One region of the Bordetella saccharivorans genome, then DNA from elsewhere that is predicted to be linked to it. Evidence: riboswitches for the same ligand, from Rfam matches in the RefSeq annotation. Region 1 holds a riboswitch; the other holds the start of a gene.
The links. Region 1 has a riboswitch for manganese ahead of mntP (manganese efflux pump MntP). Riboswitches for the same ligand answer to the same signal wherever they lie in the genome.
Positions count from the first base shown of each region.

Region 2: another riboswitch for manganese. It lies ahead of ACKTT0_RS13840 (sodium:calcium antiporter); the one in region 1 lies ahead of mntP (manganese efflux pump MntP).

Region 1 is NZ_BAAFZO010000001.1:686,887-701,112, reverse strand. It holds gene groL (chaperonin GroEL) at 1-108, opposite strand, end outside; gene groES (co-chaperone GroES) at 140-427, opposite strand; gene ACKTT0_RS03355 (AAA family ATPase) at 616-1,161, opposite strand; gene mntP (manganese efflux pump MntP) at 1,245-1,811, opposite strand; yybP-ykoY riboswitch at 1,819-1,990, opposite strand; gene ACKTT0_RS03345 (bleomycin resistance protein) at 2,106-2,531, shown strand; gene ACKTT0_RS03340 (ATP-binding protein) at 2,612-3,949, opposite strand; gene ACKTT0_RS03335 (response regulator) at 3,946-4,614, opposite strand; gene dsbD (protein-disulfide reductase DsbD) at 4,763-6,568, shown strand; gene ACKTT0_RS03325 (prolipoprotein diacylglyceryl transferase family protein) at 6,565-7,401, shown strand; gene dsbG (thiol:disulfide interchange protein DsbG) at 7,411-8,184, shown strand; gene ACKTT0_RS03315 (MFS transporter) at 8,322-9,524, shown strand; gene ACKTT0_RS03310 (tripartite tricarboxylate transporter substrate binding protein) at 9,694-10,683, shown strand; gene ACKTT0_RS03305 (class II aldolase/adducin family protein) at 10,724-11,443, shown strand; gene ACKTT0_RS03300 (DMT family transporter) at 11,574-12,476, shown strand; gene ACKTT0_RS03295 (metallophosphoesterase) at 12,511-13,662, opposite strand; gene ACKTT0_RS03290 (DMT family transporter) at 13,777-14,226, opposite strand, start outside.
Region 2 is NZ_BAAFZO010000001.1:2,892,729-2,906,954, reverse strand. It holds gene ACKTT0_RS13865 (YheT family hydrolase) at 1-465, shown strand, start outside; gene ACKTT0_RS13860 (M48 family metalloprotease) at 505-2,022, opposite strand; gene galU (UTP--glucose-1-phosphate uridylyltransferase GalU) at 2,088-2,927, shown strand; gene ACKTT0_RS13850 (cytochrome c oxidase assembly protein) at 2,948-3,829, opposite strand; gene ACKTT0_RS13845 (hypothetical protein) at 3,922-4,257, opposite strand; gene ACKTT0_RS13840 (sodium:calcium antiporter) at 4,635-5,627, opposite strand; yybP-ykoY riboswitch at 5,706-5,845, opposite strand; gene ACKTT0_RS13835 (aminopeptidase P N-terminal domain-containing protein) at 5,931-7,274, shown strand; gene ACKTT0_RS13830 (NINE protein) at 7,303-7,758, opposite strand; gene ACKTT0_RS13825 (UbiH/UbiF/VisC/COQ6 family ubiquinone biosynthesis hydroxylase) at 7,840-9,015, shown strand; gene dusB (tRNA dihydrouridine synthase DusB) at 9,080-10,105, shown strand; gene ACKTT0_RS13815 (helix-turn-helix domain-containing protein) at 10,145-10,384, shown strand; gene purH (bifunctional phosphoribosylaminoimidazolecarboxamide formyltransferase/IMP cyclohydrolase) at 10,434-12,023, shown strand; gene ruvC (crossover junction endodeoxyribonuclease RuvC) at 12,023-12,571, shown strand; gene ruvA (Holliday junction branch migration protein RuvA) at 12,664-13,236, shown strand; gene ACKTT0_RS13795 (tripartite tricarboxylate transporter substrate binding protein) at 13,283-14,226, opposite strand, start outside.

The sequences.
Region 1 (14,226 bases):
GCGGCCCTTGGGGCCGAGGGTGGTTTTGACGGCATTGGCGAGGACGTTCACGCCGCGGACGATGCGGACGCGGGCGTCATCGCTGAACAGGACTTGCTTGGCAGCCATTGTGAGCTTCCTTCGAAAATTCGTTCAGAAATTACTGGATCACGGCGAGGATTTCTTCCTCGCGGATGACGAGCAGCTCTTCGCCATCGACTTTCACCGACTGGCCGGCATACTTGCCGAACAGCACCTTGTCGCCAGCCTTCAGGTCGACCGGCAGCACTTTGCCGTCTTCGGTCTTCTTGCCTGGGCCAACGGCCACGACTTCGCCTTGATCCGGCTTTTCGGCGGCGCTGTCGGGGATGACGATGCCCGAGGCAGTCTTGCGCTCGTTGTCCAGGCGTTTGACGATCACGCGATCGTGCAGGGGACGCAGGGCCATGAGGAACTCCTGTTTCTATATAGAAAGGGTGAAAATGATCGGTTTTCAGGCCGGGATGGGCTGTTAGCACTCACCGGCGGCGAGTGCTAATTATAGGGATGATGCCCACGGGTTCAAGGGGGGATGGGCCGGTTGTTACATTTTCGTGCGGGGGCGGCAGGGCTCACTGGATTTGAGCTGTCCCCGTTTCACTGCCCGCCAAGCCGGAACCCTTCGCTTTCCAACGCCGCCGCCACGCGCGCCAGCACGCTTTTCCGGTCATTGCCTTCGGTCGCCAGGACGTGTAGCTCGAGCGGGCCGAGCGCGGCGAACTGCTGGTGCAGCGCCGTGATGGGCGCGGGGTCGGCCAGCGTGTCGCCGCCGCGGTTGCGGCAGCGCTCGATCGCGGCCTGCAGGGGCGGGCGAAGCACGATGTAGTGGACCGGCAGGCTGAGCGCCGCAAACGCCCCGAGGAACCAGGGCCCGACAATGCCGTCGACGATGACGAAGTAACCGCCCCGGGCGTAGCGGGAGGCGGCATTTGCCAGGACATCGAGCACGACCTCGTTCTGCGCATGCGCTTCAGGAAGGTACGGTTGAATGGCCCCGTGCTTTATGAAACGCCAGAAATCGTCTGCATGGAGATGCACCTTCGACGATCCGCCCGAGGCTGCCAGGGCGGATGCCGTGGTTGTCTTGCCCGCGCCCGGCGGGCCGGTGAGGATGAGGATTTCACCGCTGCGATCGATGTTCACCAATGACTCCCACCTGAGTACGATCAGTCCAATTCATGCGCGGCTTCCGGGCGGCTCCGTGCCCCGATGCCCGGCGTCGGGCGCTACGCGGCCGATAGGTGCTCATACAGGATGGTCGCGCCTATCCCGATCAGGGCCAGGCCACCGAGCACTTCGGCACGCTTGCCGGCGACGGCGCCAATGAGGCGGCCCACCATGACGCCGATCGTGACCATCAGCAAGGTCGCAAGGCCGATGGCGACCGCGGTGATGAATATATTGTTGTCGATGAATGCCAGGCTCACGCCTACGGCCATTGCATCGATGCTGGTGGCAAAGCCGGTCGCCGCGAGCAGCCAGAATGAGTGGCGGGCTACGGGAGAAGCCGCCTCTTCATCTTCCTTGAAGGCATTGCGGATCATCATCAAGCCGAGCACGCAGAGCATGCCAAAGGCGATCCAGTGGTCCCAGGCCTCGACATGCCTGGCGGCCGCCGAGCCCAACGCCCAGCCCGCGACTGGCGTCAATGCTTCGATCACGCCGAAGATCAAGCCAGTACGAAGCGCCTCCGCAAAACGAGGCTTGTGCAAGGACGCGCCCTTGCTGACGGCCGCCGCGAAGGCGTCCGTCGACATGGCGAAAGCAAGGATGATCGTGGAAAGCGCATTCATCGGGAGTATCCGGCCGGGCGAGATCGCATAGGTACGTCCATATCGCCCGGCGAAACTATGGAGCACCGATGGTCTCGCCAAGCCCAGCGGGCCGCCTGCGCCATGGCCAAGGCGGCCAAGAGTGTTGACGCAGGCCCTTTGTCATGGACAAAAGGAGGCTACTCCCCAAGGAAGAAGCGCATTTTACATTACTGCATGCGCCGCGCTCGCGCCGCCGGGTTGTCCAGGCGCGACGGACAGCCGAGTCCTGCGGCGCATTATCATGGCGCACTCAAGAAAACGGACCACACCACCATGGAAGAACTACGCCGCGCCCGGATGGTGCCGGAATTGCTGGTCAGCGACCTGTCGCGCAGCCTGGCGTTCTGGATGGACCTCTGCGGTTTCGAGATCGCTTATCGCCGCGAGGCCGAGGGCTTTGTGTACCTGGACCTGGATGGCGCGCAATTCATGCTGGAAGAGCGGCGCGGCGATGCTTACTGGATCACCGGGCCGCTCGAGGCGCCGCTGGGCCGGGGAATCAACTTCGAGATCAAGGTCGCGTCGATCGAGCCGCTGCTGCAAAGGCTCGCGGCCGCTGGCTGGCCGTTGTACCGGCAGCAAGAGGAGCGCTGGTACCGCAGTGATGCGATCGAGGTGGGCGTGCGCCAGTTCCTGGTGCAAGACCCGGACGGATATCTGTTGCGCTTCTCGGCCAGGATAGGCGAGCGGGCGGCCTGACCGGTTTCGCGGGCGGCGGTTTGCCGCGCCGGCGCGCAGGCGGGCATGACCGGCGGGAGTACGTCCGTATCTGCTGGCCGTCAGGCCTGGGGCCTGACTGGAATCTCCAGCTCCGCGGCCAGGCCGCCTCCGGCGCGCGGCCGCAAGTGCAGGCTGCCGCCGAAGCGTTCCATGATGGCGCGCACGATGGATATCCCCAGCCCCGCGCCGTCCTTGCGCTGCCGGCCCTGGTCGCCGCGCCAGAAGCGCCTGCCGATCCGGGCGGCCTGCGCCATGTCCAGGCCGGGGCCGCGGTCCGCCACGGCCAGGCGGCAGCGCTGCGCTGCGTGGTCAAAGGTCACGCTGATGTCGACCATGGCGTCTTTCGGCGAGTAGCGCAGCGCGTTGTCCACCAGGTTGCGCAGCGCGGCTTCGAGCATCGACCTGGGGACCGGGGTGGCGGCGTCGCGGCCATCGAGCGTCAGGGCCAGGCGCTTGCGGTCGTCGGCGCGCGCCTGCGCCAGCACGTGCTCGACTGCCGCGCACACCGACGGGCAGCCGTCGACGCCTTCGGTGGATGCCTCGGCCCACGCCAGCGCCATCATCTGGTCGAGGGTGCGCCGCAACCGGCGTACGCCTTCCTCGGCGCTGCGCAGAGAGGCTTCCGATTCTTCGCCTTCGGTCAGGCGGACGACCTGCAGGTGCGTGTCGATGACGGTCAGCGGGGTGCGCAGTTCGTGCGCGGCGGCGTCGGTAAAGGCGCGCTGGCTGGCCAGTGTCTGCGCCAGCCGCGCCAGCAGGCCGTTCATGGCGTCCAGGACCGGGCGCAATTCGGCCGGCGCGGGGTCAACCGCGATGGGCGTGGTGTCGTGCGTGTCCTTGGCGCGCAGCTGCCGGCGCAGGGCATCCAGCGGGGCCAGCCCGCGCCCGATGCCGATCCACAGCGCTGCCAGGCCGCCGAACAGGGCGATCAAGAACGGCACGCCGGCCGCGCACAGCAGCTCATTGACCAGGGTGTCGCGCTGGTCGACCCGGTCGGCCGTCGTGATCTGGTAGCCATTGGCGCGCAGCACATAGATGCGCCACAGGTTGCCCCGCACTTCGCGGGTGCTGTAGCCCGACGGCAGGGTTTCGAAGTCGGAATGCGGGCCGCTGGTGGTGCGGGCCAGGACCTCGCCGCGCAGCGAGCGGATTTCGCAGGCGATACCGGAGCCGCCGCTGACGCGCACGGCTTCGGCCAGGCCGGCGTTGCCCGCATCGGGCTGCAGCGCGGCGCGTTCGAGCAAGCCCGATACCATGCGGGCCGACATCGCGAGCCGGCCATCGAGCGTGCGGTCGAGGTTGGCGTGCACGCCGCGCATCATCCAGGCGGCGGCGCCAGCCCACAGGACCGCCAGGGCAATCCCCGCGATCAGCACTGCACGCAGGCGCAGGCTCATGGCGCGGGCCTCCAGCCCAGGCGGTAGCCGAGACCGCGCGCAGTCTCGATGGATTCGGCGCCGAGCTTGCGGCGGATGTTGTGGATGTGCACGTTGAGCGCGTTGCTGCCGACTTCGGCGCCCAGCCCGTAGAGACGTTCGTTGAGCACCTCGGTGGGCACCCATCTGCCATCGACGCTGGCCAGGTGCGCCAGCAGGTCGACTTCGCGGCGGGAGAGGGCGACCGGTTCGCCGTCGAGCCAGGCCAGGCCGCTGTCCGGCTCCAGGCGCAGCGGCCCGGCGGCGACGACCTGGGCGGCGCGGCCCTGGGTGCGGCGCACCAGCGCATGGATGCGCGCCGCCAGCTCGCGCAGGTCGAACGGCTTGACCATGTAGTCGTCCGCGCCGCCATGCAGCCCCGCCAGCCGGTGTTCGACCGCGTCGCGCGCCGAAAGGATCAACACCGGCAAGCCGGGTTCGAAGGCCCGCGCCACCGCGAGGAATTCCATGCCGTCGCGATCGGGCAGGCCGAGATCGAGCACCAGGGCGTGGAATATGCCTTCCTTCTGGGCGGTTTCCGCCTCGGCGGCCGTGCGTACATGGCGCACGCCGATGCCGTGGTTGCGCAGGCCGGTCACGATGCCCTGGCCGATCAGTTCGTCGTCTTCCACCAGCAGCACCCGCATTCCGGCCTCGCCCCGCGCAACACAAAAGGGAAATGTTAGGGCAGAAAACCCGCGGCGTCAGGGCGGCGCGGCGCGCGAGAGGGGAATTTAGTCTGGCTTAATCGAACGAGTTCATCATGCGGGCATTGTTGGTTGGGAGGATCGCGATTTGTCCTGGTACCGGAGCGCGCTGGCGCTGGTATTGGTGTTTTGTAGCGCTGTCGGCAACGCGTGGGCGGTCGGCGACCTGTTCTCCTGGGACAGGGAACCCGAGTTCCTCGATGCCGCGGATGTGTTCAGGCTGGAGCAAGTGCGACGCCAGGACGACCAGTTCGTGGTCGGCGGGCGCATCGCGGATGGCTACTACGTCTACCGGCATTCGTTGCAGCTGGTCGATGCGCAAGGCCGCGCCGTCACCCTGGAGCTGCCGGCCGGAACGCCCAAGCGCGACGAGTTCTTCGGCGATACCGAGGTCTATATGGGCGATGCCTTGCGGCTCGCCTTCCCGCTCGACGCAGCGGGGCCGCTCACGCTGCATTGGCAGGGCTGCGCGCAAGCGGGGGTGTGCTATCCCCCGCAGACCATGACGGTGAGTTTGTCGGCCGCCTCGTCGCCCGGCGGCGCCACGGCGCAGCCGCCCCGGGCCGCCGGCGATTCGGCCGCGGCACTGGGCGTCGCCGAGGACCAGGCGGCGGCGCGCCAGCTCGCAACGCTGGGGCCGGTGGCCGGCGCGCTGCTGTTCTTCGGCTTCGGCGTGCTGCTGGCGTTCACGCCCTGCACCCTGCCGATGATCCCCATTGTTTCCACCATGGTGGTGGGCAGCCAGGCGCGGCCGCGGCGCGCGTTCCTGCTGTCGCTTGCCTATGTCCTGGCCATGGCCGCCACGTATGCGGCGGTGGGGGTGGCGGCCGGGCTGGCGGGCGCCAATCTCCAGGCCACGCTGCAGTCGCCCTGGCTGCTGGGCGCCTTTGCCGCGCTGTTCCTGGCGCTGGCCGGTTCGCTGTTCGGCCTCTTCGAACTGCGCCTGCCGGCCGCCCTGGCGGACCGGGTCGCGTCCGCGGGGCGGGGGCGTCCTGGGGGCAGCGTCGCCGGCGCCGCGGGCTTGGGCTTCTTGTCGGCGCTGTTGGTGGGGCCGTGCATGACCGCGCCCCTGGCCGGCGCGCTGCTTTACATCGGGCAGGCCGGCAGCGCGTTGCACGGCGGGCTGGTCCTGTTCGCGCTGGGCCTGGGAATGGGGCTGCCGCTATTGGCGATCGCAGTGTTCGGTGCCCGCGTCCTGCCGCGTCCGGGCGCGTGGATGGAGCGGGTCCGCGTGGTTTTCGGGTATGTGATGGCAGGCATGGCCGTGCTGATGCTGGCGCGCTTCCTGCCCGGCGCGCTGGGCCTGGGCCTGTGGGGCGCCTGGATGCTGTCCGTGGCAATCGGCCTGGTGGCCTGGGCGCAGGCGCTGGCGGCGCGGCGCCGGCTGGCCTGGGCCTTGCGCTCGGGCGCCGCGCTCGGCGGCTTGTGGTCGGCGTTGATGCTGGTCGGCGCCGCCTCCGGCGGCGACTCGGCGTGGCAGCCGCTGGCGCATCTGCGCGTTGCCCAGGCGGCCGCCACGAGCCCCGGCATTGCCTATGTCGCCGCCAAATCGGCGCAGGACGTCGATGCGCGCCTGGCGCAGGCGGCCGCACGTGGCCAGTGGACCTTGATCGATTTCTACGCGGACTGGTGCGTCAGCTGCCATGTGATCGAGCGCACGGTGTTCGGCGACCCGGCCGTCGCGGCCCGGCTGGCGCGCATGCAGGTGCTGCGGCCGGACGTCACGCGCAATGACGCGGTGGACCAGGCGCTGCTCAAGCGCTGGGGCGTCATGGGGCCGCCTACTCTCATCCTGGTGGGCCCGGATGGCGAGGAACGCCGGGCCCTGCGTGTCGTGGGCGAGATCGGCGCGCGCGGCTTCCTCGACCGGCTCGATGCGGCAGGCGCGCCATGACAGGCGTAGGGCCGTTCTCGATCCATGTGCTGACGGTCGCCGGCGCCGTGCTGCTGGCCTGGTTCACGGCGCGCGCGCTGGCTCGGCGTGTGCCGGATGCGCCGTACCGGGCGGCCGGCTCGATGGCGATCGATGCCGCGTTCTGGGGGCTGGCGGCGGCCCGCCTGGGCTACATCGCGCAGTGGTGGGAGGAGTACCGCGCCGCGCCCATGTCCATGATCGCCATCGGCGACGGTGGGTTTTCCTGGTGGGTCGGCGTGCCGGCCGCGCTGGCGTACGCCTGGTGGCGCACCCGCGCGGCGCGCGCCTTGAGGTGGCCGCTGCTGGCCGGTGTCGTGGCCGGCGTGGCGGCCTGGGTCTGCGCGGGCGCCGTGCTCGACCTGGCGCAGCGGTCGGCCCCGCCTTTGCCCGACTTGCAGTTGGCGACGCTGGACCAGCGTCCGATATCGCTGGGCGCCTACGCGGGCCGTCCGGTGGTGCTCAATCTGTGGGCCAGTTGGTGCCCGCCATGCCGCCGCGAGATGCCGGCATTTGAACAGGCCGAGGCGGAATTCCCGCATGTCGCCTTCGTGCTGGTCAACCAGGGGGAAAGCGCGCAACAAGCGCGCGCCTTCCTCGCCGACGAAGGCCTGGCGCTGCGCAACGTGCTGCTGGACCCGGCCTCCCAGGCCATGCAGGCGCTGCGGTCGCGCGGCCTGCCCACCACCCTGTTTTTCGATGCACAGGGGCGCCTGGTCGACACGCACTTGGGCGAGCTTTCGATGGCCAGCCTGAAAGACACGCTATCGCGCCGCTTTCCGCCGTCGCCCGAGCCCCGCACAGATAAGGAATAAGGAGTAAGTATGTTTCGACAGCGTTCGCGCCTGATTGCCGGCGTTGCCCTCAGCGTGATGCTGATGGCCGGGGCCGGCCCGGCCGAAGGCGCCGAAAGGCCGGCGGCGGTCCGGGCGCTGGAGGCCCAGGGGCTCACCGTCATGCAGGAGTTCGAGGTGGGTGGCGGCCTGCGCGCATTTGCCGGGGTGGTGGGCGACCGGCCCATCGCCGTCTATGTGCTGCAAGACGGCCAGGCCATCGTGGGCACGCGGCTGGATGCCGACGGCGAGCCGCTCGACGAGGCGGCGCTGCAGAACCTGGTCGCCCGGCCGCTTGGCGACCAGGCCTGGGCGCAACTGGAATCGGCCACCTGGGTGCTGGACGGGCAGGCCGACGCGCCGCGCGTCGTCTACACCTTCAGCGACGCGAATTGCCCGTATTGCCATCGCTTCTGGGAAGCCGCGCGGCCCTGGGTGGCGGCGGGGAAAGTCCAGTTGCGGCACCTGCTGGTGGGCATCATCAAGGAGGACAGCCCGGCCAAGGCGGCCGCGATACTCGGCGCGCCCGACCGTTCGGCGGCGCTGCGGGACAACGAGGCCAGGTTCGACCAGGGAGGCATTGCGCCGGCGGCCGGCGTGCCCGCCGATATCCAGGCCATCCTCGACCAGAACCAGACGCTGATGTTGTCCATGGGGTTCCGTGGCACGCCGGGCATCGTGGTGCGCGACGGCAATGGCGCGCTCAGGAAGTACAACGGCATGCCGCGGCCAGGCGCCCTGGAAGAGGTGCTGGGGCCGCGATGACCGCCTTCCCAGGGCGCGCCGGCCCGGCTCCGAGACAGGCGCGCCGATCGGGTGGACAATACGCACTGATCCGTCGCCCCGCCCCGGGGCGCCCTTTTTTTGTCGAGGTAGCCTTGTCGAACGCTGCATCCGCAACATTGTCGAGCGATTCCATTCCCGAACTGACGCGGCGCGAACAGCGTGGCAACATCGCGCGCCTGACGGTCGCGCAGGCGCTGGCCGGCGCGAACTCGGTGGTGGTCTACGCCACCGGGGCGATCGTCGGCGATATGCTGGCGCCCAGCAAGACGCTGGCCACGCTGCCGATTTCCATCTTCGTGGTTGGCATGGCCGCGTGCATCCTGCCCGCCGGCGCCATCGCCCGGCGCCATGGCCGGCGTGCCGCCTTCCTGGCCGGCACCGGCTGCGGCGTGCTGGTCGGCCTGCTGGCCGCGGCTGCCGTGGTGCTGGGCTCGTTCTGGCTGTTCTGCCTGGCCACTTTCTTCGGCGGCGCGTATGCCGCGGTAGTGCTGTCGTTCCGGTTCGCCGCCGCCGATGGCGTGGCGCCGTCGCTGCGGGCCCGCGCGCTGTCGTTCGTGATGGGCGGCGGGGTCGTGGCCGGCGTGATCGGGCCGCAACTGGTGACGCACACCATGTATCTCTGGCCGCCGCACATGTTCGCCGCCACCTTCCTGGTGCAGGCCGCCGTCGCCGCGGTATCGGCCGTGGTGCTGCTCGGCGTGCGGCTGCCCATGCCGACGCAGGCCGAGGTGGCGAGCGGCCGGCCGCTCGGGGTCATCGTGCGGCAGCCGCTCTTCATCACCGCGGTGATCTGCGGCGCCGTGTCGTACATGCTGATGAACTTCCTCATGACGGCGGCCCCGCTGGCCATGCACATCTGCGGCCATTCCCAGGAAAACGCCAACCTCGGCCTGCAGTGGCACGTCATCGCCATGTATGCGCCGAGCTTTTTCACGGGGCGGCTGATCACCCGCTTCGGCGCGGGGCGCATCGTCAGCGCCGGCTTGCTGCTTACCGGGCTGTCCGCCGCGGTGGGGCTGACCGGCATCGATGTCGCCCATTTCTGGCTGACGCTGGTGCTGCTGGGGATCGGTTGGAATTTCGGGTTCGTGGGCGCGTCCGCGCTGGTGCTCGAATGCCATCGTCCCGAAGAGAAAACCCGCGTGCAGTCGCTCAACGATTTCATCGTGTTCGGCACCATGGCGGTCGGCTCGTTCGCGTCCGGCGGCTTGCTGGCGGCCTACGATTGGGACACCGTGCTCTGGGTGTCGTTCGCGCCGCTGGCCCTGGCGGTGGGCGCACTGGGCTTTGCGTCCCTGGCCCTGAGGCGCGCGGCATGAGGCGCGCGGCGGCGGCCGAGGCACGCGAAGGCGTCGCAGGCGGCCTAGCGCCGGCTGGAACACCGCCATACGCCAGGGGGTATGGTTGATAAGATAAATTCATTTGAGCGGGTATGGCGGCGTCCACATAATGGCTCCACACCAATAATCAATACTGGAGACAACCGCCATGACCGCAATCCCGCTATTGCGGCGGATGCCGCGCGCCCTGTTGCTGGGCCTGGCGCTGGGCACGGCCGCCGCGCATGCCGCCGAGCCGTATCCCGACCGCCCCATCACTCTCGTCGTGCCGTTTGCCGCCGGCGGCGGCGCCGATGTGGTCGCCCGGCTGCTCGCCTCGAAACTGCCTGCGCAACTGGGCGGGCAGTCGGTGATCGTCGACAACAAACCGGGCGCTTCCGGCAACATCGGCGCCATGCAGGTCGCCCGCGCCCCGGCTGACGGCTACACCTTCCTGTTGACCAACAGCACGCTCACCATCAACGCCAGCCTCGACATGCGTGGCACGCCCGATGTGCGCCAGGCGCTGGCGCCGGTGTCCCTGCTGGTGACGGCCCCGGTGGCGCTGGGCGTCAATTCTGCCTTGCCGGCTCGCACGGTGGCCGAGCTGGCCGGCTATGTCCGCCAGAATGCCGGCAAGCTCAGTTATTCGTCCTGCGGCAACGGCACGCCGCAGCATTTCACCGGCGAATCGTTCAAGCAGGCCGGCCAGCTCGACATGGTGCACGTGCCGTACAAGGGCTGCGCGCCGGCCGTCAACGATGGCCTGGGCAACCAGGTGCCGATTCTCTTCAGCACGATTCCCAACCTCGCGCCGCACGCCCAGGCCGGCAAGCTGCGCATGCTGGCGGTGGCGTCCGCCAAGCGCGCCTCGTTCATGCCCGATGTGCCGGCCATCGCCGAGACCGCGCCGTTCAGCGGGTTGGATGTTTCTGTCTGGTTCGGCGTGTTCGCGCCGCAGGGCCTGCCCGCCGGCGTGCGCGAGCAGTTCGAGGGCGCCGTCAGCGCGGCCATGGCCGATCCCGCGGTGCAGAAGGAGTTCCGCGACCGCTACTACGAGATCGGGCAAACCGGCGCAGCCGCCATGACCGCGCAGATTGACAGGGACCTGGACGTGTATCGCAAGCTGGCCCGCGAGTCCGGCATCACGCTGGAATGACGCGGCCGCGTTTTTCAGACTTCATTCCAAGGAGGAGCTCATGAGTACCGCCCCTGACCTGGCAGCCTGCATCGACGACCTGGTGGTCGCCAACCGCGTGCTCGCGCGCTTCGGCGTGCTGGACGGCTTCGGCCACGTCAGCGTCCGCCATCCGCGCGACGCGCAGCGCTTCCTGTTGTCGCGCTCGCTGGCGCCGGAGCTGGTCACGGCCGATGACATCATGGAATTCGGCATGGATTCCGAGCCGGCCGCCGGCGACGATCGCAAGCCCTACCTGGAGCGCTATATCCACGGCGAGATCTACCGCGCGCGGCCCGACGTGCACGCCGTGGTGCACAGCCATTCGCCCTCGGTGATTCCGTTCGCCGGTTCCTCGGTGCGGCTGCGGCCCATCTATCATATGGCGGGTTTCCTGGGCGGCGGCGCGCCGGTGTTCGACATCCGCTGCTGCTTCGGCGATACCGACATGCTGGTACGCAATCACGACCATGGCCGCGAACTGGCCAGCACGCTGGGAGACCGGCCGGTCTCGCTGATGCGCGGACACGGCTTCGTGGCGGTGGGGCCGTCCATCCCGGTGGCGGTGTATCGCGCCATGTACACCGAAATGAACGCGGCGCTGCAGCACAAGGCCATCGGCCTGAACGGCGAGATCACCTATTTGTCCGAGCAGGAGGCCGTGCTGGCCGACGAGATGATGGCCGGGGTGATGAACCGGCCATGGGAGCTGTGGAAGAAGAAGGCCGCGCAGGCCGCCTGAGGCGGGTTGCCGGCGGCGGCGGCCCGCCTCAGGCGGGCCATTATGGAACCGCCGGTCGAGTTGATATAGTTCGCTGGTTGATGGATCCGCGCGCGCGGATCCGCGTCCCGCAGACTGAATCGCCACGAACTTGTCCACTCCCGGCAGTACCTCGTTCCGTTCCACCCCATTGGCCGGCATCGCCTGCGTGTCGGGCGGCATCCTGCTGCTTACCCTGAGCGATGCGCTGGCCAAGTGGGTAGGGCAGTTCTACAGCCCGCTGCAATTGCTGTTCCTGCGCGCCGCCATCGCCCTGCCGTTCGTGCTGGTGCTGGTTGCCGCGCTGGGCGGCCGCCGCGCGCTGCGCACGCGGCACCTGGGGCTGCATCTGCTGCGGGGCGCCATCAACGTGGTCGCCGCCACCTGTTTCTATCTTGGCCTGCAGGCGCTGCCGCTGGCCGAGACCACTGCCATCGGTTTCGCCGCGCCGCTGTTCGTCACCGCGCTGTCGGTGCTGGTGCTGAAGGAGCGCGTGGACGGCGCCCGCTGGCTGGCCGTGGTGGCAGGCTTCGCCGGCGTGCTGGTCATTGTGCAGCCGGGCGCGGCCAGTTTCCAGCCGGCCGCCTTGTACCCGCTCGCTACCGCCGTGCTGTATGCGTTGATGATGCTGACCGCGCGCGCCATCGGGCAGGCCGAGAGCGTGTTCACCACCATGTTCTACATCGTGGTCGGCCAGCTTGTCAGCAGCGCGGTGGCCGTGCCCATGTTCTGGACGCCGCCGCAGTTGGAGCACTGGCCGCACTTCGCGGGAATCGCGTTGTTCAGCACGCTGGGGTTGACGCTCATTACCCAGGGTTTTCGCATCGGCCCGGCGTCGGTGGTGGCGCCGTTCGATTATGCCGGCCTGCTGTGGGCGTCGCTGCTGGGCTGGCTGGTGTGGCGCGACGCGCCCGGGCTGAACGACTGCATCGGCGCGTTGTTCATCGTCGGCAGCGGCTTGTACATTGCCTGGCGCGAAGCGCGTTCGTCGGCGGCGCGCCGCGCCAGGGCCTGAATAGCCGACCGGCGCGGCCGCCGCGGCGCTTGCCTCAGGCGGCCACCAGTTGCAGCACGGTGATCTCCGATGGCGCGCCAAGCCGCTTGGGCGGCCCCCAGTAGCCCGTGCCGCGGCTGGTATAGACCCACATGTCCTGGAAGCGGTGCAGGCCGGCCGTGAAGGGCTGCTGGAACCGCACGAAGAAGTTCCAGGGCAGGAACTGGCCGCCGTGCGTGTGGCCGGACAACTGCAGCGCGTAGCCGAGCGGCGCGGCCGCGGCGGCGCTGCGCGGCTGGTGCGCCAGCAGCAGGCTGACGGCGCCGGCCGGCGCGCCGGCGAGCGCGGCCGCCGGGTTGCTGGCCTGCGCGGGGTCGAATGCGCCGGCGCTGTAGTCGGTGACCCCGGCCACCACCAGCGCGGCGCCCTGGTGCTCCAGCGCCACGTGCTCGTTCATCAATACCCGCAGCCCCAGGCGTCGGAACTCCGCCACCCACTGGGCGGCGCCGGAATAGTACTCGTGGTTGCCCGTCACCAGATAGACGCCATGGCGCGCGGCCAGCCGGCCCAGCGGCCGGGTGTGCGGCGCCAGCTGCGCCACCGGGCCGTCGACCACATCGCCGGTAATGGCGACCAGGTCGGGCCGCAGGCCGTTGACCGCCTGGACGATGTGCTCGACATAGCCGCGCTTGATGGTCGGGCCCACGTGGATATCGCTGATCTGGACGATGGTGAATCCGCGCAGCCCGGCGGGCAGGCCGGCGATGGGCACGTCGACCCGCCGCACGCGCGCCAGCCGCCTGGCGTTGACCGCGCCCCACAGCGTGGCGCCCAGCGCCAGTGCCAGCACCGCCAGGGCGCTGTCGGCCTTGAGCGCGGCCATCGGCAGCGCCGCGCCGGCCAGCGTGGCGGCCGTGAGCGTGATGGCCAGGGCCGCGTCGCGCAACATGGTGAATACGAACACCGACGAGAACAACCCCATGATCACCAGCCCGGCGCCCGCCACCCAGTCGGCCCAGGCGCGCGCGGCGAATGGACGGATCACCAGCGACAGCGGCATCAGGATGCAGGAGACCGTCAAGGCCGCCACGCCGGCCCAGCGCTGGCCGGGCGCCAGGGCAAGGTCGGGAATCAGCCGTAGGCCGACGTAGGCGTGGGCCGCGGCGACGATGGCGAACAGGCGCAGGAGGAAAGAGAGTCTGGACATCGGGGAGCTTGCCGCCATGGCGCCCCGGCGGCGGCGCGCGTCCTGCGGCTGGTGGAACCAGGGTGGAATATTACGCGCTTGCCGGGCGGCGCGGCCATGCCGGCCAAGGCGGGTTCAGCGCGTGCCGCGCAGTGCGATCAGCATGCCGGCGGTCACCATCGCCACGCCCGCCAAGGTGGCGATGGTGGGCACTTCGGCCAGCAGGAAGAATGCGGCGACGACCGTGATGACGGGTACGGTCGCGGTGAAGACCGACACCTCGCTGGCGCCCAGCAGGGCGACCGCGCGCGTGTAGACGAAAACGGAAAGCGCACCGATGAGCACGCCCTGGAACGCGCCCTGCAGCAGGATGTCCTGCCACCGGGCCGCCCACAACATCTTGCCGGGCATCAGCGCGTAGGCCGGCAGGAAGATCAGCGCCGATATCGCGGCGACCGGCGCGGCGGCGTGGACGGCCGGCAGGCCGAGGCGCCGCACATACAGCCCGTAGCCCGACCAGCACAGCGAGGCGAGCAGCAGGCAGGCATCGCCCGCCAGCAAGGACACGGACGCGCCCGAGAAACC
Region 2 (14,226 bases), 2.2 Mb from region 1:
CTCGACCTGGTGGCCGGCGGCAATGCACTGTCGCATGGCTTCTTCAACCGCCGGGTGTACAGCGCGCATTTCCTCAAGACCATGAAGCACAAGGTGCTGGAGAAGGCCCGCCGCTTTCCCGGCGCCATCGATGTCATGCGCATCGCCCACGCGCGCGACCTGCGCGACTTCGACGACGCTTACACGGCGCCCATGCACGGTTTTCGCAATGCCCTGGACTACTGGACCCGTGCCTCGAGCAAACCGTGGCTGTCGGGCATCGCGGTTCCCACGCTGGTGCTGAACGCGCGCAACGACCCGTTCCTGCCCGAAAGCGCCTTGCCGCTGCCGCGCGAATGCTCGGAGCACGTGCTGCTGCACCAGCCGGCCGAAGGCGGCCACGCGGGCTTTCCCACCGGCCCCTTCCCGGCCCACCTGGGCTGGCTGCCGCAGCGGCTGGGCCGCTTCTTCGAGACCGGCCTTTAGGCAACCGCCCCACCCATGCGGGGCCGGGCGCGGCGGCGCTCAGCCCGACTTGAAGCGTTCCAGCAGGTCCCGCTCGGCCGCCAGCTTGTCCTTGACTTCCTTGATTTGCACGTCGATCTGCGATTGTTCGTAGAAGTCGCTGGACATGCCGCGCGCCTGCTGCAGTTGCGATTCGGCGGCCGCGTAGGCGCCTGTCAGCACGTAGTAGCGCGCCATGTCACGGCGCGCCTGCACCGGCTGGCCGTTGCGCTCCTCGCTCTGCGCCAGCATCTGGTAAAGACCGGGCTCATCGTCGCCCCACTGCTTGATGCGGTCGCGCAGGTAGGCCTGCGCCTCGGCGTGCCGGCCGGCCCCTTGCAGGGCTTGCGCGTAGGCGATGCCGAGCGCGCGCTGCTGCGGCCAGCGCTTGATGGCGGCGGAGGCCAGTTGCAGCGCTCCCGCCGCGTCCTTGCGCGCGGCGGCCAGGTCCACCGCCAGCCGCGCCAGTTGCGGCGCGCCGCGTCCGCCCGCGCCCGCCTGGTCCAGGTAGGTCTGCGCTTCATCGAGGTTGTTGCGCTGGAATGCCTGCAAGGCCAGCCCGTAGTAGGCCGCCGACTGCCGCACCCCGGTCAGCGAACGCGCCTCGTCCTGCAACTGCTGGCCGGCCGTGCGCAGGCTGACCGCGTCGCGTCCCTGGATGACCCGCATCTTGGCGCGCACGTACCAGAAATCGTCACTGTCGGCATGCCCCGCCGCGGACATGTTGCGGGTGCGGTTCTGGATGTCGGACATCCGCTCGATGGACAAGGGGTGGGTGCTGGCCCAGGCGCCTCCGCCCATGCCCTCGTTCAGGCGCGCGGCCCCCATCAGGCGGGAGAACATGCGCACCATGCCCTCGGGGTCGTAGCCGGCCTTGGTCAGCATCTGGAAGCCGGCGCGGTCGGCCTCGCGCTCGGCGTCGCGGGAAAAGCCCAGCTGCCGGTTGATGGCGGCGGCCTGGCCGAAGGCGGCCACGCCCATGGCCAGGTTGCCGCCCCCGCCGGCCAGCGCGGCCAGCAGCGCGGCGGCCATGCTGGCCATCATGACGACGCTGTTCTGGCTTTGCTGGGTCATGCCACGGGCGATATGGCGCTGCACGACGTGGCCGATTTCGTGGGCCAGCACGGCCGCCAGCTCGGACTCGCTGCCCGACGAGACGATCAGGCCGCTGTTGACGCCGATGAACCCGCCCGGCATGGCGAACGCGTTGATTTCCGGGTCGCGCACGCCGAACATCTCGACATCGGGCACGCCGCCGGGCGCATAGGCCGCCAGCTTGCGCCCCATGGTGGTCAAATACTGGGTCAGTTCCGGGTCGTTGATATAGGTGGGATCGCGCCGTCCCTGGGCCATGATGGCTTCGCCCAGCTGGCGTTCCAGCCCGGGCGAGAGGTCGGCCGACGAGGCCGCGCCCATCGAGGGCAGCCCGGAGGGCTGGGCCAGGGCCGGCGCGGCGGGCAGGGCCAGCGCCAGGCACAAGGCGCCGGCCAGGCCGCGTTTCGCGAGAAAATACCTGGATGTCGTATGCCTGCGGTTCATGGCAATATGATAGCGACCGCGAGCAAAAAGTTTGGTCGTTTTACCCAATTTCTACCGAGGTTCTCATGCGCCCAGTCCGCAAAGCCGTTTTTCCTGTCGCAGGAATGGGCACCCGTTTTCTGCCGGCTACCAAGGCCATGCCCAAGGAAATGCTGCCCGTGGTCGACAAGCCGCTCATCCAGTACGCCGTCGAAGAGGCGGTGGCGGCCGGCATCACCGACCTGATCTTCGTCACCGGCCGCAACAAGCGCGCCATCGAAGACCACTTCGATTCCGCCCCCGAACTGGAGGCAGACCTGGAAAGCAAGGGCAAGCACGAATTGCTGGCCATGGTGCGGGACATCCTGCCCGCCCACGTCAACTGTCTCTACATCCGCCAGGCCGCCCCGCTGGGCCTCGGCCATGCCGTCCTGACCGCCGCCCCGGCGGTCGGCGACGAGCCCTTCGCCGTGCTGCTGGCCGATGACCTGATCGACGCCGACACCCCGGTGCTCAAGCAACTGGTGGAGGCGGCCTACGCCCAGGATGCCAGCGTGCTGGGCGTGCAGGACGTACCCCGCGAAGACACGCGCAAGTACGGGATCGTGGCGGCCCAGCCCATCAATGACCGCACCGCCCGCATTACCCATATCGTCGAGAAGCCGTCGCCCGAAGCGGCGCCGTCCACCCTGGCGGTAGTGGGCCGCTACGTACTGGAACCAGCCATTTTTGACCACCTGCGCGGCACGCGCATCGGGGCCGGCAATGAAATCCAGCTGACCGACGGCATCGCCGCCCTGATGCAGGACCGGCCGGTGTTCGCGCACCGCTACGAAGGGCAGCGCTACGACTGCGGCAGCAAGGCCGGGATGTTCCAGGCCACGGTGGCGCTGGGCCGCAAATACCACGGCCTGGTGGCGGAATAACCCTCCGCGGGGGGCGCGGGTCAGGAACTGGCCACCGCCCCGTCGACGCGGTTTTTCTCGCGCTCGCGCGCCCGGGCGCGCGCCTGGCGGTCTTCGGGCCGCAGCCGGCCCTTGCCCGACAGGCGCATCAGCGTGCCCAGGGCCACCAGCAGGCCGAAGACCTCGACCATGGCGGCGGGGATCCACATGGTCAGGCCGCCGATGGTCTGGTCGGTTTGCGCGGACATGGCGATGGCGCGGCCGCACAATTCGAACAGCGGATAGATGTCGGATTCGGTGAAGGCGATGACCGCGCCGGCGACCATCTGCGGGGCCATGGTCAGGATGGGCGACAGCACCCGGCCGCCCGGGCTCATGGCGGCCGGCGGGCTGGGCCGGCGGTCGAGAATGAGGTTCCAGTACATGAAGCCGCTGATCACCACCGACCAGTTCATCAGCCGGTACAGCCGCCAGTCGAGCATGGAATAGAACTGCACCGACGGGATCAGCCAGACCAGCACCAGGAACACGAACAGCGCCGGCACGAAGACCTTGTTGGTCAGCACGGCCACCACCGCCCGGCCGCCGGCGGTGCGCAGGAAATCGCGCAGCCGCGCCCGCCAGCGCATGGGCAGGCCGGCGCGCATCACCGAGCCCGGAAATGCCGCCATGACCAGCAGCGGCCCGAGGTGGTGCAGCACCAGGTGCTGGATGCGATGGATGAAGAACATGCGCTCGGCGTAGTAGTCGACCCGCGTATGCAGCGACAGGTACAACAGCGCCATGCCGGCCCAGAACAGGAACTGGCGCGCGCCATTCACGCGGTGCACGCGCTGGCCGCGCACGAACAGCACGATGGCCGCCACGAAGGCGGCCACCAGGGTGGGGGAAAACTCCCACGGGACGAGCCAGCCGAGATCCATGCCGAAACCCAGAAAAACTTAGTCAATACACGGACATGGCGCATGCCATGGCCGATACGGCATTGTAGTTGACTGGCGCGCCCGGCGCGCCATCAGGCGGCGGCGCGGGCCGAGGCGCCGAACTGCACATGGCGCACGACGGGATTGGCGCGCAGGCGGCGCGCTTGGGACATGAGCTCGGGCCGCAGCTCGGGCGGACAATTGACCGTGATGCAGGCCGAGGCGAAATCGGCGTCGCGGCTGGAGTCGATCTGGAATTGCGCCACGTCGAGGCCGGCGGCGCCGAAATCGAGGCAGATCTGCTTGCGCACCGCGCCCAGCGCGTCGCGCGGGCAGACGATGGTCAGACGCGAAGTGCCATGACGGCGATTGGGCGCGACGGGGCGGTCCACGCCGGCACGGCGCATGAACAGGTCGAAGAAACGCATGGCAACCTCCCAATGAAACGGGGAGCGCTCGTGCGAATACGCGCAAGCCCGCGCAGCGGCACGAACGGGCGCGACAAGCGCGCAAGCACGCACGGCTGCGATGGCACAGCTACGGTTCAGGCGGTTTTTTGCGGGAACTGGCGGCAGAGGACCTGCCACCGGAACCGCACCCTGCACTGGCAGGATGCGGCAGAAGGAGATTCTGCGGAGATCCTGTCAGGCAGCGACGTCGATGCAAGATCGACTACTGTCGCCGGAATCGGTATTCACAGAACAACTCCGTATGATGTAAACACGATGATTTTACGTGGATTTCCGGCCTCGGGCAAGGGTTTTCCCCATTGTTGCGCGCATTTGTGCAACACGCCGCCGCCTCGTCAGCGTGCGAAATGCCAGCCCAGGTACAACGCGAACAAGCCGTAGAAGCCGCCCACCGTGGACAGCACGGGCACGCTCATGCCCGCGCGCCGGAAGCGCAGCCACAGCAGCGCGATCGACAGCAAGGTGAACAGGCCGGCCGCCAGCAGCGGGCCGTCAAGCAGCCAGGGAGTCAGGAAAATGCCCAGGGCGCTGGGAATGGTGGCCTGGATCATCATGGCGCCGGAAATGTTCGCCAGCGCCAGGCGCTCCTTGCCCTGCCGCACCCAGATCAGCGCGTTCATGATCTCCGGCAGTTCGGTGGCGACCGGCGCGAGCAGCAGCGCGGCCACGTGCGGCGAGGCCCCCAAGGCGATGCCCAGCAGCTCGATCTGGCGCACGAACACGTGCGAGGCGGCGGCGATCACCAGCAGCGCCAGCGCCGTCTGGATACAGGCCCAGGCCATGGTCGGATCGGGATCGCGCGGGCGCAGCTTGAGCGGCTCGAGATCGTCGCAGTCCAGGCAGGCTTCGTCATTGGCCAGCTCGCGCCGCACATACAGCGCGTAGACGCCCAGGAACAGCAATCCCAGCCAGGGCTTCCAGGCAAAGGCCAACAGCCCCAGGGCGACCTTGACCACGAATACGCCCATGAACCAGGCCTGGTCGCGCGCCAGGCGCTGCTGGTCGGCATTGATGCGCGCCGCGCTGCGTCCGCCGCGCCACAAGGCCAGCCCCACCACCGCATAGGCCAGCGTCGCCAGCACCAGCGGACCGCCCATGGCGGCGCCCACGCCGATGTCCTTCTGCTCGGGCGTGGTGCCGAACACCACCGCCATGAACGTGACGGCGCTTTCGGGCAGCGCCGTGCCGAAAGCCGCCAGGACGGTGCCGGTGGCGGTGGCGCCCAGCTGGAAGCGGTGGCCGACCCACTCGATGCCGTTGACGAAATACTCGCAGGCGAAGTAGATGACCAGCGCCGACAGGAAGAACAGGAACAGGGTGAGAAACATGGGACGCAGCCGGACGAGCAGACACCAATGGCACGACGATGCGGCTCGCCCGGCAAGGGTGAACGCCTCGTGGCCAAAGGTCTCGCCTGGCTGGACCGCACGGTGGGGCGGGCCCACTGCGCGGGAACCGTCAGCGCCATGGGGTACGAAACCGCCAAGTCTGTTGACGCTGACTCCTTTGGGGATTCAAAGGATGGCTACTCCCCAATGACAGTGGCGCGGATTGTAGCAGCAGGCCGACCAGCCCGCCAGCGCCCGGGCGCGGTAAAGTAGGCCCTGTTTCCCGCCTCGCCCGCCCCCGCCATGAGCCTGCCGCCCGTCGATATCGCCCCCTACGCCGACCGCCGCCGGCGCCTGTCCGAGCAATTGCGCGCGGCCGGCGGCGGCATTGCCATCCTGGCGACCGCGCCGCATGCCGTGCGCAATCGCGATACGGAATACCCCTATCGCCATGACAGCGATTTTTTCTACCTGACCGGCTTTACCGAGCCCGAAGCGTGGCTGGTGCTGGTGGCGGGCGCCTCCGATCGCGCCATTCTGTTCTGCCGCGCCAAGCACCCCGAGCAGGAAATCTGGGAAGGCTACCGCTGCGGCCCCGAGGCGGCGATGGAACGTTACGGCTTTGACGAAGCCCATGCCATCGATGAACTGGACGACATGCTGCCCGCCCTGCTGCTGGACCAGCCGACGCTGTACCGCCCCTTCGCGGCGGGCGGGCATGTCGAACGCCGGCTGCGCCGCTGGCAGGGCGAGGCCGAGCAACAGGGACGCGGCCGGCGCCGGCCGCCGGCGCGCATCCAGGACCTGCGCCCGCTGCTGGCGGACATGCGGCTGGTAAAAGACGCCGGCGAGATCGCCGCCATGCGCCAGGCCGCCCGCATTTCAGCGGGGGCCCATGCGCGCGCCATGCGGGCGGCGCGTCCCGGCATGCACGAATACGAACTGGAAGCCGAGCTGCTGTACGAATTCCGTCGCCATGGCGCGCAGGCGCCCGCCTACCCCGGCATCGTGGCCACCGGCGCCAATGCCTGCGTGCTGCACTACGCGGCCGGCGACGCGGTGCTGCGCGACGGCGAGCTGGTGCTGATCGACGCCGGCTGCGAGTACGACAGCTATGCCGCGGACATCACCCGCACGTTCCCCGCCAACGGCCGTTTCAACGGGCCGCAGCGGGCGCTGTACGACCTGGTGGCGGCGGCCCAGGAGGCCGCGGTGCAGGCCACGGCGCCGGGCCGCAGTTGGAACGACGGGCACGACGCCGCCGTCCGCGTGCTGGCGCAGGGCATGCTGGACGAGGGCCTGCTGCAGGGCACCCTGGATGGCGTGCTTGAATCCGGCGCGTACGCACGCTTCTATATGCACCGCACCGGCCACTGGCTGGGGCTGGACGTGCACGACGCCGGCGACTACCGTGCCGGCGACTCCGCGCCCGGCGCGGAACGGCCATGGCGCGCCCTGGAGCCCGGTATGGTGCTGACCATCGAGCCCGGCATCTATGTGCGCGAAGCCGACGACGTGCCGCGGCGGTTCTGGGACATCGGCATCCGCATCGAGGACGATGCGCTGGTCACCGCCGAGGGTTGCGAACTGATGACGCGCGGCGTGCCGGTGCAGGCGCGCGAAATCGAGGCCCTGATGCGGGAATGAACCGGGACCGGGGCTGCGCGCCGCGGCGCTAGAACACGTAGCCGTCCAGCCAGCCCATGGCGGTCCAGGTGTACACCACCACCATGGCAATGGCGAACATGCCGGCGATTGCGCCGACCAGGGTGCCGAAGATGGCCACCAGCACCGGCCCCCAGCCGGTATGCGTGACCCGGCCCCGGCCCGGGTTGTAGAGCCGGTCGAATTTTTCATCCGGCATCAGGCTGAACACCACGCCCTCGATGAAGCCGTCGATCATCGGGATGAATGCCAGGAAGAAGGCCGGGTTGTCGTACCAGACCGGGAACTGCGTGGCCGCCGCCAGGCACGCGACAGCGGCCAGGGTCACCAGCCACGCGTGGCGGCGGCCCAGGTACCACCAGTGCGCGCCCAGCCAGCCGAACAGGCAGGCCAGCAAGCCCAGCGCCACCTTGCTGCGCGGGCGGGACGGGGATGAAGCGGAAGCGGCGGACGAGGCTGACGACATATCGGATGCGGCAATGATGGCGTGGCGGAACGCCAGCGGGCGTCGGACGCCTGCGATTGTAGTGGACGGTAGAATTCTGTCATGACCCAGTCTGCCTACGACATCGCCATTCTGGGCGCCGGCCCCGTCGGCCGCGTGCTGGCGCTGCTGCTGGCGCGCCACGCGCCCCGGCCGCAGCGCATCGCCCTGCTGGCCGGCACCCCGCCCGCCCGCGCCGACGGCGCGGCGGCGGCCGGCGTGCCGGCCGCGGACCCGCGCGTGCTGGCGTTGAACCACGGCAGCCGCGTGCTGCTTGAATCGCTGCAGGCCTGGCCGCACCGCGCCGCCGACATCCGCAATGTGCACGTGTCGCAGCGCGGCCGGCTGGGCAGCACGGTGATCCGCTGCGACGACTTCCAGGTCCCGCGCCTGGGCAGCGTCGTGTCGTACGCCGAGCTGCACGCCACCCTGGAAGCCCGCGTGGCCGCCAGCGGGGTGACGGTGCTGCACGGCCCGCCGGCGCAAGTGCATGGCCAGGACGGTACGGGCATTACCGTGCGGCGGGGCGACGCCGAGTTGCATTGCGGCGTGGCGGTGCTGTCCGACGGCAGCGGCGCCAATGACGTGCGCCGCGAATACGGCCAGCATGCGGTCATCACCAGCGCCCATGCCGCCCTGCCCCGCCCGGGCTGGGCCTGGGAGCGCTTCACCGCCGAGGGGCCGCTGGCGCTGCTGCCGCATCCGCAGCAGCCGCAGGCATATTCGGTGGTGTGGTGCTGCGCGCCCGAACGCGCCGCGCAGTTGGGACAACTGGACAATGCCGCCTTCTCCGCCGCCCTGAGCGCGGCGTTCGGCACGCGGCTCGGCCGCTTGTCTAGCCAGGCGCCGCGCCATGTCTTCCCGCTGGCCCTCAGCGCGCGGCGCATGCTGGCCCACGGCCGCCTGGCGGCGATCGGCAATGCCGCGCAGACCTTGCATCCGGTGGCCGGCCAGGGCCTGAACCTGGGGTTGCGCGATGCCGCCCGCCTGGCGCAAGGCCTGGCCGACTGGCTGTCCGACCCGGGCGCCGACCCGGCTCCCGTCCTGGCAGGATTCGCCCGCGCGCGCCGCGCCGACCGCTGGATCACCGCCGGGCTGACCGACCTGATGCCGCGCGCCTTTGCCACCGGCCTGGCGCCGCTGGAGCACGCCTGCGGGCTGGGGCTGCTGGCCCTGGACCTGGCCGCGCCGCTGCGCGCGCCGCTGGCGCGCCACCTGCTGCAGGGGCTGCGCGCCTAGTCAGGCACCCGGCGCAGCGCCCGGCAATCAATAAGGGCCACATGAAGGCGGGTAAAATCCGCCCATGCGCATCGGCCCCTGGACCCTTCCCAACAACGTGCTGGTCGCCCCCATGGCGGGGGTGACCGACCGGCCGTTCCGCCAATTGTGCAAGCGGCTGGGCGCGGGCTATGCGGTGTCGGAAATGGCGGCCAGCAATCCGCGCCTGTGGGACAGCGTCAAGACGGCGCGCCGCCTGAACCACGACGGCGAGATCGCCCCGGTCGCGGTGCAGATCGCCGGCGCCGACCCCGCCATGATGGCCGAGGCCGCCGCCTTCAACGCGGCGCGCGGCGCGCGCATCATCGACATCAACATGGGGTGCCCGGTCAAGAAGGTCTGCAACCTGGCGTCCGGTTCGGCGCTGCTGCGCGACGAGGACCTGGTCGCCCGCATCCTCGACGCCGTGGTGGCCGCCTGCGCGCCGCTGGGCGTGCCCGTCACCCTCAAGACCCGCACCGGCTGGGACCGCGAGCACCGCAACGCCCTGCGCGTGGCCAGGCGGGCCCAGGACGCCGGCATCGCCGCCCTGGCGCTGCACGGCCGCACCCGCGCCGACCTGTACACCGGCCAGGCCGAATACGACACCATCCGCGCCGTCAAGGCGGAACTCGCCATCCCGGTCATCGCCAACGGCGACATCGACACGCCAGCCAAGGCCCGGCACGTCCTCGATTACACTGGCGCCGATGCCGTGATGATCGGCCGGGCGGCCCAGGGCCGGCCCTGGATCTTCCGCGAAATCGACCACTACCTGCGCACGGGCGAGACACTGGCGCCCCCTTCCTACGAAGAAATGCGCGACCTGCTGCTCGAGCACCTGGACGATCACTACCGCTTCTACGGCGAGCACACCGGCGTGCGCTCGGCGCGCAAGCACATCGGGTGGTACGTGGAGGGCCTGCCGGGCGCCGACCCGTTCCGCGACCGCATGAACCGCATCGACAATACCCGCGACCAGTGGCAGACCGTGGCCGACTGGTTCGACGACCTGGCGCGCGGCGGTCCGGCATCCCCGGCCCCCCGTGCGCAGCCCCTGTTGGCGGCGTGATCCGCCGCCGTCCACCACTAACTATAAATATCTGTACACATGAGCAAGAAAGATGTCCTGGAAGACTGCGTGCGCGCCAGCCTGGAGCGCTATTTCGAAGACTTGGGCGACTCCGAGCCCCACGACATGTGGGACATGGTGATGCGCTGCGTCGAACGCCCGGTGCTCGAGGTGGCCCTCGAGCGGGCCGGCGGAAACCAGTCCCGGGCGTCCGAAATGCTGGGCATCACCCGCAACACGCTGCGCAAGAAGCTCCAGGCGCACAACATCCAGCCCTGAGCGCGCGCGGCGCGTCCCGACCGCTTTCCTTCATCTCCGCTGTCCAACCATGAAAATCGAAACTGCCCTGCTCTCGGTGTCCGACAAGACCGGCATCGTCGAATTCGCCCGTGCCCTGGCCGCGCGCGGCGTGCGCCTGCTGTCCACCGGCGGCACCGCGCGCCTGCTGTCCGAAGCCGGCCTGGCCGTGACCGAAGTCGCGGCCCACACCGGCTCGCCGGAGATCCTCGACGGCCGCGTCAAGACGCTGCACCCCAAGATCCACGGCGGCCTGCTGGCGCGCCGCGACAGCGCCGAGCACCTGGACACCATCAAGCAGCATGGCATCGACCGCATCGACATGCTGGTGGTGAACCTGTACCCGTTCCGCGAAACCATCGCCCGGCCTGGCTGCAGCTTCGCCGACGCGGTAGAGAACATCGACATCGGCGGCCCCGCCATGCTGCGCGCCGCCGCCAAGAACCACGGCACCGAGGCGGGCGGCGTGACCGTGGTGATCGACCCGGCCGATTACTCCCGCGTGCTGGCCGAACTGGACCAGGACGGCTCCACCTCGTATGCGCTGCGGCTGGAACTGGCCGCCAAGGCCTATGCCCACACCGCCGCCTACGACGGCGCCATCGCGGGCTACCTGACCAGCCTGGCCGAGCCGGCCCCGGCGCAGGATGCCGCGCCGGCCCGCCACGACTGGCCCGGCACGCTGACGCTGCAGGTGCAGCAGGCACAGGCCTTGCGCTACGGCGAGAACCCGCACCAGAAAGCGGCCTTCTACGTGGACAGCCAGCGCGCCGCCGGCCTGCTGGGCAATTACCGCCAGCTGCAGGGCAAGGAGCTGTCGTACAACAACATCGCCGACGCCGACGCCGCCTGGGAATGCGCGCGCAGCTTCGATACCCCCGCCTGCGTCATCGTCAAGCACGCCAACCCCTGCGGCGTGGCGGTCGCGCAGACCACGCTGGACGCCTATCGGCAGGCCTTCAAGACCGACCCGACCTCGGCCTTCGGCGGCATCATCGCCTTCAACCGGCCGGTGGACGCGGCCACCGCCGAGGCGGTCAGCGGCCAGTTCCTGGAAGTGCTGCTGGCGCCGGCCTACGACGGCGCCGCGCTGGCCATCCTGGCGGCCAAGAAAAACGTGCGCGTACTGGAAGTGCCCGCCGGCGCCGGCCACAACGACTTCGACATCAAGCGCGTGGGCGGTGGCTGGCTGGTGCAGACGCCGGACGCCTACAACGTGCCGCGCGAGGCGCTCAAGGTGGTGACCAAGCGGCAGCCCACCGAGCAGGAAATGGACGACCTGGCGTTCGCCTGGAAGGTCGCCAAGTACGTCAAGTCCAACGCCATCGTGTTCGCCGGCGGCGGCATGACGCTGGGCGTGGGCGCGGGCCAGATGAGCCGCGTCGACTCAGCCCGTATCGCGTCCATCAAGGCCGAGAACGCCGGCCTGACGCTGCAGGGCTCGGCGGTCGCGTCGGATGCGTTCTTCCCGTTCCGCGACGGGCTGGACGTGGTCGTGGCGGCCGGCGCCACCTGCGTGATCCAGCCGGGCGGCAGCGTGCGCGACGACGAGGTCATCGCCGCGGCCGACGAACACGGCATCGCCATGGTGCTGACCGGCACCCGCCACTTCCGCCACTGATGCGCGTCCTCGGCATCGACCCCGGCCTGCGCCGCACCGGCTTCGGCGTGATCGATGCCGAAGGCATGCGCCTGCGCTACGTCGCCAGCGGCACCATCGTGGTGCCGCCGGCGCTGGCGCTGCCGGAGCGCCTGAAAGTCATCCTGGACAATCTCCGCCAGGTCGCGCGCGATACCCGCCCCGACGTGGCCGCGCTGGAAATCGTCTTCCTCAACACCAATCCCGCCTCCACCCTGCTGCTCGGGCAGGCGCGCGGCGCCGCCCTGTGCGCGCTGGCCGACAGCAAGCTGGCCGTGCATGAATACACCGCGCTGCAGATCAAGAAAGCCGTGGTGGGCACCGGCCGCGCGGCCAAGGAGCAGGTGCAGATGATGGTGCAGCGCCTGCTGTCGCTGGACGGCACGCCCGCGCCCGACTCGGCCGACGCGCTGGCCTGCGCCATCTGCCACGCCCACGTCGGGCCGTTGCAGGCGCGGCTCGGCAACCTGACGGCCGCGCTGCCCGCCGGCGCGGGCGCCCGGCTGCGCGGCGGCCGGCTGGTGGGCTAGGGCCTGTTCACTCCAGCAAGAGCCCCCGCACCGTATAGAATGCGGGCAGGCGCGCGCGGCGCGCCCTTCACTTCCTGCCTGGCACCCGCACCATGATCGGACGCATCACCGGAACCCTGATCGAGAAACTGCCGCCCACCATCTGCGTGGACGTCAACGGCCTGGGCTATGACATCGAGGTGCCCATGAGCACCCTCTACGCCCTGCCCGAAACCGGCGCGAAAGTCACGCTGCACACCCACCTGGCGGTGCGCGAGGACGCGCACATCCTGTATGGCTTCGCCACCGCCGCCGAGCGCGGGGCATTCCGCGAACTGATCAAGGTCAGCGGCATCGGCGCGCGCACCGCGCTGGCGGTGCTGTCGGGCCTGTCGGTCAGCGACCTGGCGCAAGCCATCACGCTGCAAGAGTCGGGCCGCCTGACGCGCGTGCCGGGCATCGGCAAGAAGACCGCCGAACGGCTGCTGCTGGAAATGCGCGGCAAGCTGGGCGCGGACATCGGCGCCAGCGCCCATGCCGTGCCCGACAGCCAGGCCGACATCCTCAACGCCCTGCTGGCGCTGGGCTATTCCGAAAAAGAATCGCAGGCCGCCCTCAAGACCCTGCCCGAGGGCACCGGCGTATCGGACGGCATCCGGCTGGCGCTCAAGGCGCTGGTGCGCTAGGCCCTGTTCAGCTCGCGACGCGCCCGCCGGCAGGCCGGCGCCGGGCTCATTCCACCCAGGGCGTCTTGGCCCAGATGGCGCGCAGGCGCGTGTCGTCCTGCTGCAGGCGCGCGCGCCACGCGGGACCGGGCAGATAATCCATTTCCGTGAACTGCTGCGCCATCTGCCGGCGGAACGCCGGGTCGGCGGCCACGCGCTCGAGCGCGCTGGCGAGCTTCTGTTCGACTTCCGGCGGCAGGCCCTTGGGCGCGACGATGCCGCGCTCGGACGCAAACACCAGGTCCACGCCCTGCTCCTTGAATGTGGGCACGTCGGGCGCCAGCGGCGAGCGCTGCGCGCTGGCCTGGGCCAGGATGCGCATGTTCTTGCCGTGGTACGGCATGGCCTCGCCCAGGTTGATGCCGCCTATCACCGTGTGGCCGCCCAGCACCGCGGTGCGCAGCGGTCCGGCGCCGTTATAGGGCACGTGGTTCAGCGTCGTGCCAGTCAGCCCCTGGAACAGCACCATGGCAAGGTGGTCGTCGGTGCCCACGCCGGTCGAGCCGTAGCTGATCAGCCCGGGCTTTTCCCGGGCCGCCGCGACCAGCTCGCCGAGCGTCCGGTAAGGGCTGTCCATGGCCACGCTGAAGGCGCTGGGATCGCGCACCAGGTTCGCCAGATAGGTGAAATCGCCCGCCGCGAAGCCGGGCTGGCGCTCGATCGGCAGCGACACCAGGCCGGGCATGTTGGTCATAGCCAGCGTGTAGCCGTCCGGCTTGGCGCGCGCCACGTACGACAGCGCGATCGCGCTGGACGCGCCGGGCTTGTTGACCACCACCACGCTGCCGCCCAGCTCCTTTTCCAGGAACACCGCCAGGGCGCGGGCCGTGAGGTCGGTGCCGCCGCCCGGCGCGAAGCCGACAATCAGCTCGACGGGCGGGTCGGGCCAGGCCCAGGCCGGCGCGGCCCCGCCCAGGCTGGCCAGGCCAGCCACCAGGCCCGCGAACAGGT